DNA from 2 places in the Herbiconiux dendrobii genome. Region 2 is predicted to be linked to the other one. Evidence: predicted binding sites of a transcription regulator. Region 2 holds the regulator's gene; the other holds the start of a gene.
What was found. Region 2 encodes HspR, which represses chaperone genes until heat shock. Its sites were predicted from a motif close to AAGTTGAGTCNNNNNGACTCAACTT; they were not measured.

Region 1: the regulator HspR is predicted to act here: its motif matches at 1,812-1,836, upstream of ACN4JJ_RS15325 (ATP-dependent Clp protease ATP-binding subunit).

What each region holds. Positions count from the first base shown of each region.
Region 1 covers NZ_JBLZQV010000004.1:541,734-545,133, reverse strand. The annotation lists gene ACN4JJ_RS15325 (ATP-dependent Clp protease ATP-binding subunit) at 1-1,792, opposite strand, end outside; gene glgX (glycogen debranching protein GlgX) at 1,983-3,400, shown strand, end outside.
Region 2 covers NZ_JBLZQV010000002.1:566,328-569,727, reverse strand. The annotation lists gene ACN4JJ_RS07610 (class I SAM-dependent methyltransferase) at 1-711, opposite strand, end outside; gene ACN4JJ_RS07605 (hypothetical protein) at 741-1,394, opposite strand; gene ACN4JJ_RS07600 (heat shock protein transcriptional repressor HspR) at 1,498-1,923, opposite strand; gene ACN4JJ_RS07595 (DnaJ C-terminal domain-containing protein) at 2,105-3,100, opposite strand; gene ACN4JJ_RS07590 (nucleotide exchange factor GrpE) at 3,093-3,400, opposite strand, start outside.

The sequences.
Region 1 (3,400 bases), on a different contig from region 2:
ACGAGCCGATCGGCCGGTTCGCGTCGCCCATGCCGGTGCGGTTGCGGCGCACGGCCTTGGCCACCACGGTCACGGCGTCGTCCTGCCCGATCACGCGCTCGTGCAGCTCGCCCTCCAGGGCGGCCAGGCGCTCGCGGTCGACGTCACCCAGGCGGGACACCGGGATGCCCGTGGCCCGCGAGATCACCGCGGCGATCTCGGTCTCGTCCACCACGGCGGCGGCGTCGATCCCGCCGGCGGCGCGCTCGGCGGCCACCCGGCCCGGCAGCGAGACCGCCTCGGCCAGCTGCTGCTGGATCTGTTCGATCTCGTCGCGGATGCGCGAGGCCTCCTCGTAGTGCTCGGCCGAGACAGCGGCGTTCTTCGCGCCCTCCAGGGCGGCCAGATCGGCCTGCAGCGCCGAGATGTCGACCACCTCGGGCAGCTTGCCGAGCGAGAGCCGCAGTCGCGCGCCGGCCTGGTCGATCAGGTCGATCGCCTTGTCGGGCAGGAAGCGGTCGCTCACGTAGCGGGCCGAGAGCTCGACGGCGCTGGCGAGGGCCGCATCCGTGTAGCTCACGCCGTGGTGCTCCTCGTACGCCGAGCGGAGCCCGTGCAGGATCTGCACGGCATCCGGGATCGACGGCTCGCCCACGGTCACGGGCGAGAAACGGCGCTCGAGCGCCGGGTCCTTCTCGATGCCGCGGTACTCCTTGAGCGTGGTGGCGCCCAGCAGATGCAGGTCGCCGCGGGCCAGCCGGGGCTTCAGGATGTTGCCGGCGTCCATGCTGTTCTCGCCGGAACCGCCCGCGCCGACGACCGTGTGGATCTCGTCGATGAACACGATGATCTCGTTCTTGTGCGCCGAGATCTCGTCCATCAGCGTGGTGAGGCGCTCCTCGAAGTCGCCGCGGAAGCGGGTTCCGGCGAGCATCGCGGGCAGGTCGATGGCCACCACGCGCTTGTCGCGCAGCTGCTCGGGCACGGTGCCGTCGACGATCGCCTGGGCGATGCCGTCGACGATCGCGGTCTTGCCGACGCCGGCCTCGCCCACCAGCACCGGGTTGTTCTTGGTGCGGCGGGACAGGATCTCGACGGTCTGCTCGATCTCGTCGAGCCGGCCGACCACCGGGTCGAGCGAGCCTTCGCGGGCGAGCGCGGTGAGGTCGGTGCCGAACTTGTCGAGCGTCGGGGTCTCGGATGCCGCGTCGGCGGTGTCGTCGCCCATCGCCGAAGCGGGGTCACCCGCAGCGCCGGCCGCGGCGCCGATGTTCTGGCGCATGCCCTCCTGCAGCGCATCCGGGGTCACGCCGGCCTGTGCCAGCACCTGGCCGGCGGGGGAGTCCTGGTTGATCACGAGCGCGAAGAAGAGGTGCTCGGGGTCGATGTAGGTCGAGCCCGAGGCGCGGGCCACCTGGTAGGCGTGGAACAGGGCGCGCTGGGCGCTCTGGGTGAGCGCCGGGGCGGTGACGGGGTCGCTGCTCGCGGCGGGGAGCCGCGACTCGGCGGCCCGCACGATCGCGCGCGGGTCGGCGCCGACCCCGCGGATGGCGTCGGACGCGGGCTGCACGGGTGCGATGGTGCGCAGGATGTGCAGGGCGTCGAGCTCGCGGTGGCCGTGGCCGATCGCGTACTGGCCGGCTTCGGCGAGCAGCTCCTGGGTGCGGCGGCTGATCAGCTTGCTGAGGTCGATCGAGCGGCCGGCGCGGGCCGCGCGCTCGCCTTCGAGGTAGCGCGCGAGGAACTCGTCGAACGAGCTGTTGTTGCCGCTGCCGTCTTGCGTGGGCCCCTCGGGGCCGAAGTTCTCGGGCACGAAACCTCCTGGTTCATGAAACTTGAGTGCCTTACGCTCAAGTTCAACGCCATCGACGGGAAGTTATTCCCGTGGGTACCCTGAGAGGCGGATACAGCTCCCTCTCGAGGAAAAACAGGGGGTCTCAATTCCGTCGAATCATGGCTTGATGAGAGTCGATACCCGACTCCCACTGACAGGACTTCCTCTCATGGCTGCTGCCCGTTCCCTTCCCTACCCGCTCGGCTTCTCGACGGTGCACGACGGTGCCGACGACACCGGCGACGGCCGCTGGAACTTCGCCCTCTACTCCGAGACCGCCGACCACGTGTACGTCTGCACCTTCGACGAGAACGGCGAGGAGACCCGCATCCGCCTGCCCGAGCGCACCGGGCACGTCTTCCACGGCTTCGTCGACGGAGCCGGCATCGGCACCCGCTACGGCATCCGCGTCGACGGCCCGTGGAACCCCGCCGCCGGTCTCCGGCACAACGTGAACAAGCTGCTGCTCGACCCGCACGCCACCGCGATCGACGGTGGCTACGACTGGGGCCAGGCCGTCTTCGGCCACGACATGAACGACCCCGAGCAGCGCGACGACACCGACTCGGCGCCGGCCACGCCCCGCTGCATCATCACCGACCCGGGCTTCGACTGGGGAGACGACCGCGCGCCGCGCACCCTGCTCAGCGAGTCGGTCGTCTACGAGACCCACGTCAAGGGCTTCACCAAGCTGCACCCCGAGATCCCGGAGGAGATCCGGGGCACCTACGCGGGCCTCGCGCATCCCTCGGCGATCAAGCACCTCACCGACCTCGGCGTCACCGCGGTCGAGCTGCTGCCGGTGCAGCAGTTCGTGCAGGACAGCCACCTCGAGGAGAAGGGCCTGCGCAACTACTGGGGCTACAACTCGATCGGCTTCTTCGCCCCGCACAACGAGTACGTGAGCGACGCGGGCGCCGCGGCCGGCCCTGGCGGGCAGGTCGCCGAATTCAAGCAGATGGTCAAGGCGCTGCACGAGGCCGGCCTGGAGGTCATCCTCGACGTGGTCTACAACCACACCGCCGAGGGCAACCACATGGGCCCGACGCTGAGCTTCAAGGGCATCGACAACGCCGCCTACTACCGCCTGGTGGAGGGCGACGAGGGCAACTACTTCGACACCACAGGCACCGGCAACAGCCTCAACGTCGGGCATCCGGCCGCCCTCGGGCTGATCATGGACTCGCTGCGCTACTGGGTCACCGAGATGCACGTCGACGGCTTCCGCTTCGACCTGGCCACCACCCTCACCCGGCAGGGCGGCGACGCCGAGCTGCACAGCGCGTTCCTCACCCTCATCCAGCAGGACCCGGTGCTCGCGCCGGTGAAGATGATCGCCGAGCCGTGGGACACCGCGGGCTACCAGGTCGGCGGCTTCCCGGCCGACTGGTCGGAGTGGAACGGCAAGTTCCGCGACGACGTGCGCGACTTCTGGAACGGCACGGATGCCGTGCTCGGCACCCTCGCGCAGCGCATCCTGGGCTCGCCCGACGTCTACGAGGCCTCACGGCGCTCGCCGCTGTCGAGCGTGAACTTCATCACCGCGCACGACGGCTTCACCCTGCACGACCTCACCTCGTACAACGA
Region 2 (3,400 bases):
TCGGGCATCCGGCTTCATCTCGCTCAGGTGGTCGAGCAGCAGGCGGGTGCCGATGTCGATCTTCGTGCCCGCGAACGCTCCGCCGGTGGCGCAGACCCACAGGTCGTGGTCGGCGTGGAACTCGCGGCGCACCTCGGCCGGCGCGACCTCGGGCAGCGGTGAGCGGGCGATCAGCACGCGGGACTTCTGGCGCGCCAGCGTGGCCGTGACCTCGCCGAAGGAGGCGGCGAGCACCTCGTTCATGGCCGGCGTCATGTGCTTGACGCGCCCACCCGCGAACACCACGACCGAGGGATCGGCGTACGCGGCGATCGCCCGCGCGAACTCGTCGAGCGCGGCCAGGCTGCGCGGCAGCTGGAGCAGCACCACGGTCGCCCCCTCGAGCAGCTCGGGGCCGAGCGGCAGGCTGCGGAAACGGCCGCCGAGGTCGACATCGAGCACGCGCCGGGCGTTCTCGGCGAGCGCGAGCTCACCCGAGCGGGCGTCCTGGTGCACCCGGATGCCGTGGATCTCGAGCACTCCGGCGGTGGCCAGCGTGAGCGCGCCGTAGTTGTCGCCGATCACGACCACCTGTCCCGGTTCGCCCCGGGTCGACTGGATGGCCGCATCCGCCTCGTCGAGGATCAGCCGGTCACTCGCATCGACCGCGAACAGATTGTCGGCCTCGATGTCGGGGTGGCGGCGGAGGGCGTCGAACGAGAACTCTGTCACCGTTCAACCGTACGCGGTGCCCGGGTGCTTCAGATGCGGACGAGCGGATGCGGGCCCGCTTCGCCGGCCCCCGGGGGCGTGGCGGGCGGCGATGCGCCGGCGGGCAGCACGAAGGGCGCGGCGGGAACCGCCGTCCCGGCAGGGCGGTAGGCACGCGACAGTCCCGCCACGGACAGCCAGCCCGCCAGGAGCGGAGGCACCGCCGCAGCCAGCGCGGCCACCACGACGATCGGCCCGATCGCCTGCCCGCTCATCGTGAACACGAACGACAGCGCCCCGAAGACGACCGCCAGCAACCCCGCCAGCACCGCTGAGAGCACCGCGACGACGACCACGATCGCGAGCGACCAGCCCGTGACGGCGACCGGATGCGCCACGCCGTGACGTCGCAGCAGGCCCCACGAGGCGGCCCACGCCCCGCCGAGCAGCACGAGCGTGGCGGCGACAAGCACCGGAGCCGCGGACTGCACGGCCGCATCCACGTCCATCGTCCACCCGGCGATCAGCACCGCCGCACCGAGCCCGACTGCGAAGCACGCGACGACAGCTCCCAGCGCCAGCCCTCCGAGCGTCGCACCGCGCTTCTGCCGAGCGGTCAGCGCCGGACGCGGTGGCGCGACCGGACGCGCCACAGAGCCGGGGTCGGGGCCGGGGCCGGGGCCCTGAAACTGAGAATACGTCACGGCACGAGCATCCTCGCTCGCCGGCCTGGAGTCAAGGTGACCTGAGGCGGATGGCCGAAGACCGACCTGAGCGCAGGCGACCGGAAAGTTCTCTGTCGGCCCGCTACTCGTCGCGGCCGGGGCGCCAGACCACGAGCTCGGTGCGGCGCTGGGTGCGGGTGCCGTGCTTCAGCGAGATGACCTCGCCCTCCACACCGGCGGCGAAGACGCGGCGGCCGGGGCGGTTGAGCAGCTCGTCGGCGAGCGCGCCCTCGAGTTCGCGCACGCGGGCACTCAGCGCGGAGACCTGGTTCTCGAGCTGCAGGATGCGCGCGATCCCCTCGAGCGAGACACCCTCGGACGACAGGCGCGCCACCTCGCGCAGCTGCACCACGTCACGCATCGAGTAGCGGCGCGACTTGCCGGCCGTGCGGGTGGGACTCACCAGCCCGAGCCGGTCGTATTGCCGGAGGGTCTGCGGATGCATGCCGGCGAGCTCGGCCGCCACGGCGATCGCGAACAACGGAGAGTTCTCATCGACGTCGTTCATGCGATTCCTCCCTCAGAGAGATCAGTGTGACTCGAGTACGGATGTGCGGGCCGAGATGACGGTGGTTGCGGGTTCGACACGCGAGATGCCACATCCGCTGTCATCGTGCGGGCAGAAGAGGTACGGGAGGAGAGCGCGGGCCGGCCTGCCACCGAACGGGGCAGGCCGACCCGCGGCATCCTCAGTCCTGCGCTTTCGCGAGGAGCTCGGTGCGCGGGTTCTCGGCGGGCTCCACCGCGTGGAACGCCTCGAGGGCCTCGCGCTGCGCCGCCGTGAGGTGCGCGGGCACCGCGACCTGCACGACCGCGAGCAGGTCGCCCTTGCCCTTGGCCGACTCCACGCCACGGCCCTTGACGCGCAGCACCCGGCCCGACGGAGTTCCCGCCGCGACCTTGAGCTTCACCGGCGCACCGCCGAGCGTCGGCACCTCGATGGTGGCACCGAGGGTGGCCTCGACAAAGGTGACCGGCACGTTCACGCGCAGGTTCAGCCCGTCACGCTCGAACACCGGATGCTTGCGCACCGAGACCGTGAGCACGATGTCGCCGGGCTCACCGCCGTCGGGCGAGGGCTCGCCCTTGCCGCGCAGCTTGATCTTCTGCTGGTCGGCCACGCCGGCCGGGATCTTCACCGTGATCGGCTTGCCATCCGCCGTCTGCAGCTTGATGGTGTCGCCCTTGACCGCGGTGACGAAGTCGATCGTGGTGCGCGCCGTGACGTCGCGGCCCCGGGTGGGACCGTAGGCGCCGCCGAAGCCACCGCGACCCCCGCGCGCACCGCCGCCGAACATCCCACCCAGGATGTCGTCGAAGCCGCCCGGCGACTGCTGGTAGCTGTACGACTGCCCGCGGGCACCGCCTCCGCCCTGGCCGAACATACCGCCGAAGACGTCTTCGAAGCCGCCGCCCTGACCCCCGCCACCCGCGGTGAAGCGAGCGCCGGAGCCCATGGCGCGGATCTGGTCGTACTCCTTGCGCTGCTCGGCGTCCGAGAGCACCGAGTAGGCCTCGGAGATCTCTTTGAACCGGGCCTCGGCCTTGACGTCGCCCTGATTGGAGTCGGGATGGTACTGACGGGCGAGCTTGCGGTACGCCTTCTTCAACTCGGCGTCGGAGATGTCTTTCGACACCCCGAGCACCTTGTAGAAGTCTTTGTCGAACCAGTCCTGGCTAGCCATTGGGCACCGCCACCACGACCTTGGCGGCGCGCAGCAGCGTGGAGCCGAGGTAGTACCCCGACTCGACCACGTCGGCGATCGTGGGGGTGGTGACGTCGTCGCTGGGCTGCTGGAAGATCGCCTCGTGCAGCTGGGGGTCGAATTCCTCCCCGACCGCCGCGAAGGGCTTGAGGCCCACCCGCTCCACGCTCGAGCGCAGCTTGTTGGCGATCGCGGTGAACGGGCCGCCCTCTTCGAGGTCGCCGTGCTTGGCGGCCCGATCGAGGTCGTCGAGCACCGGGATGAGCACCTTCACGACGT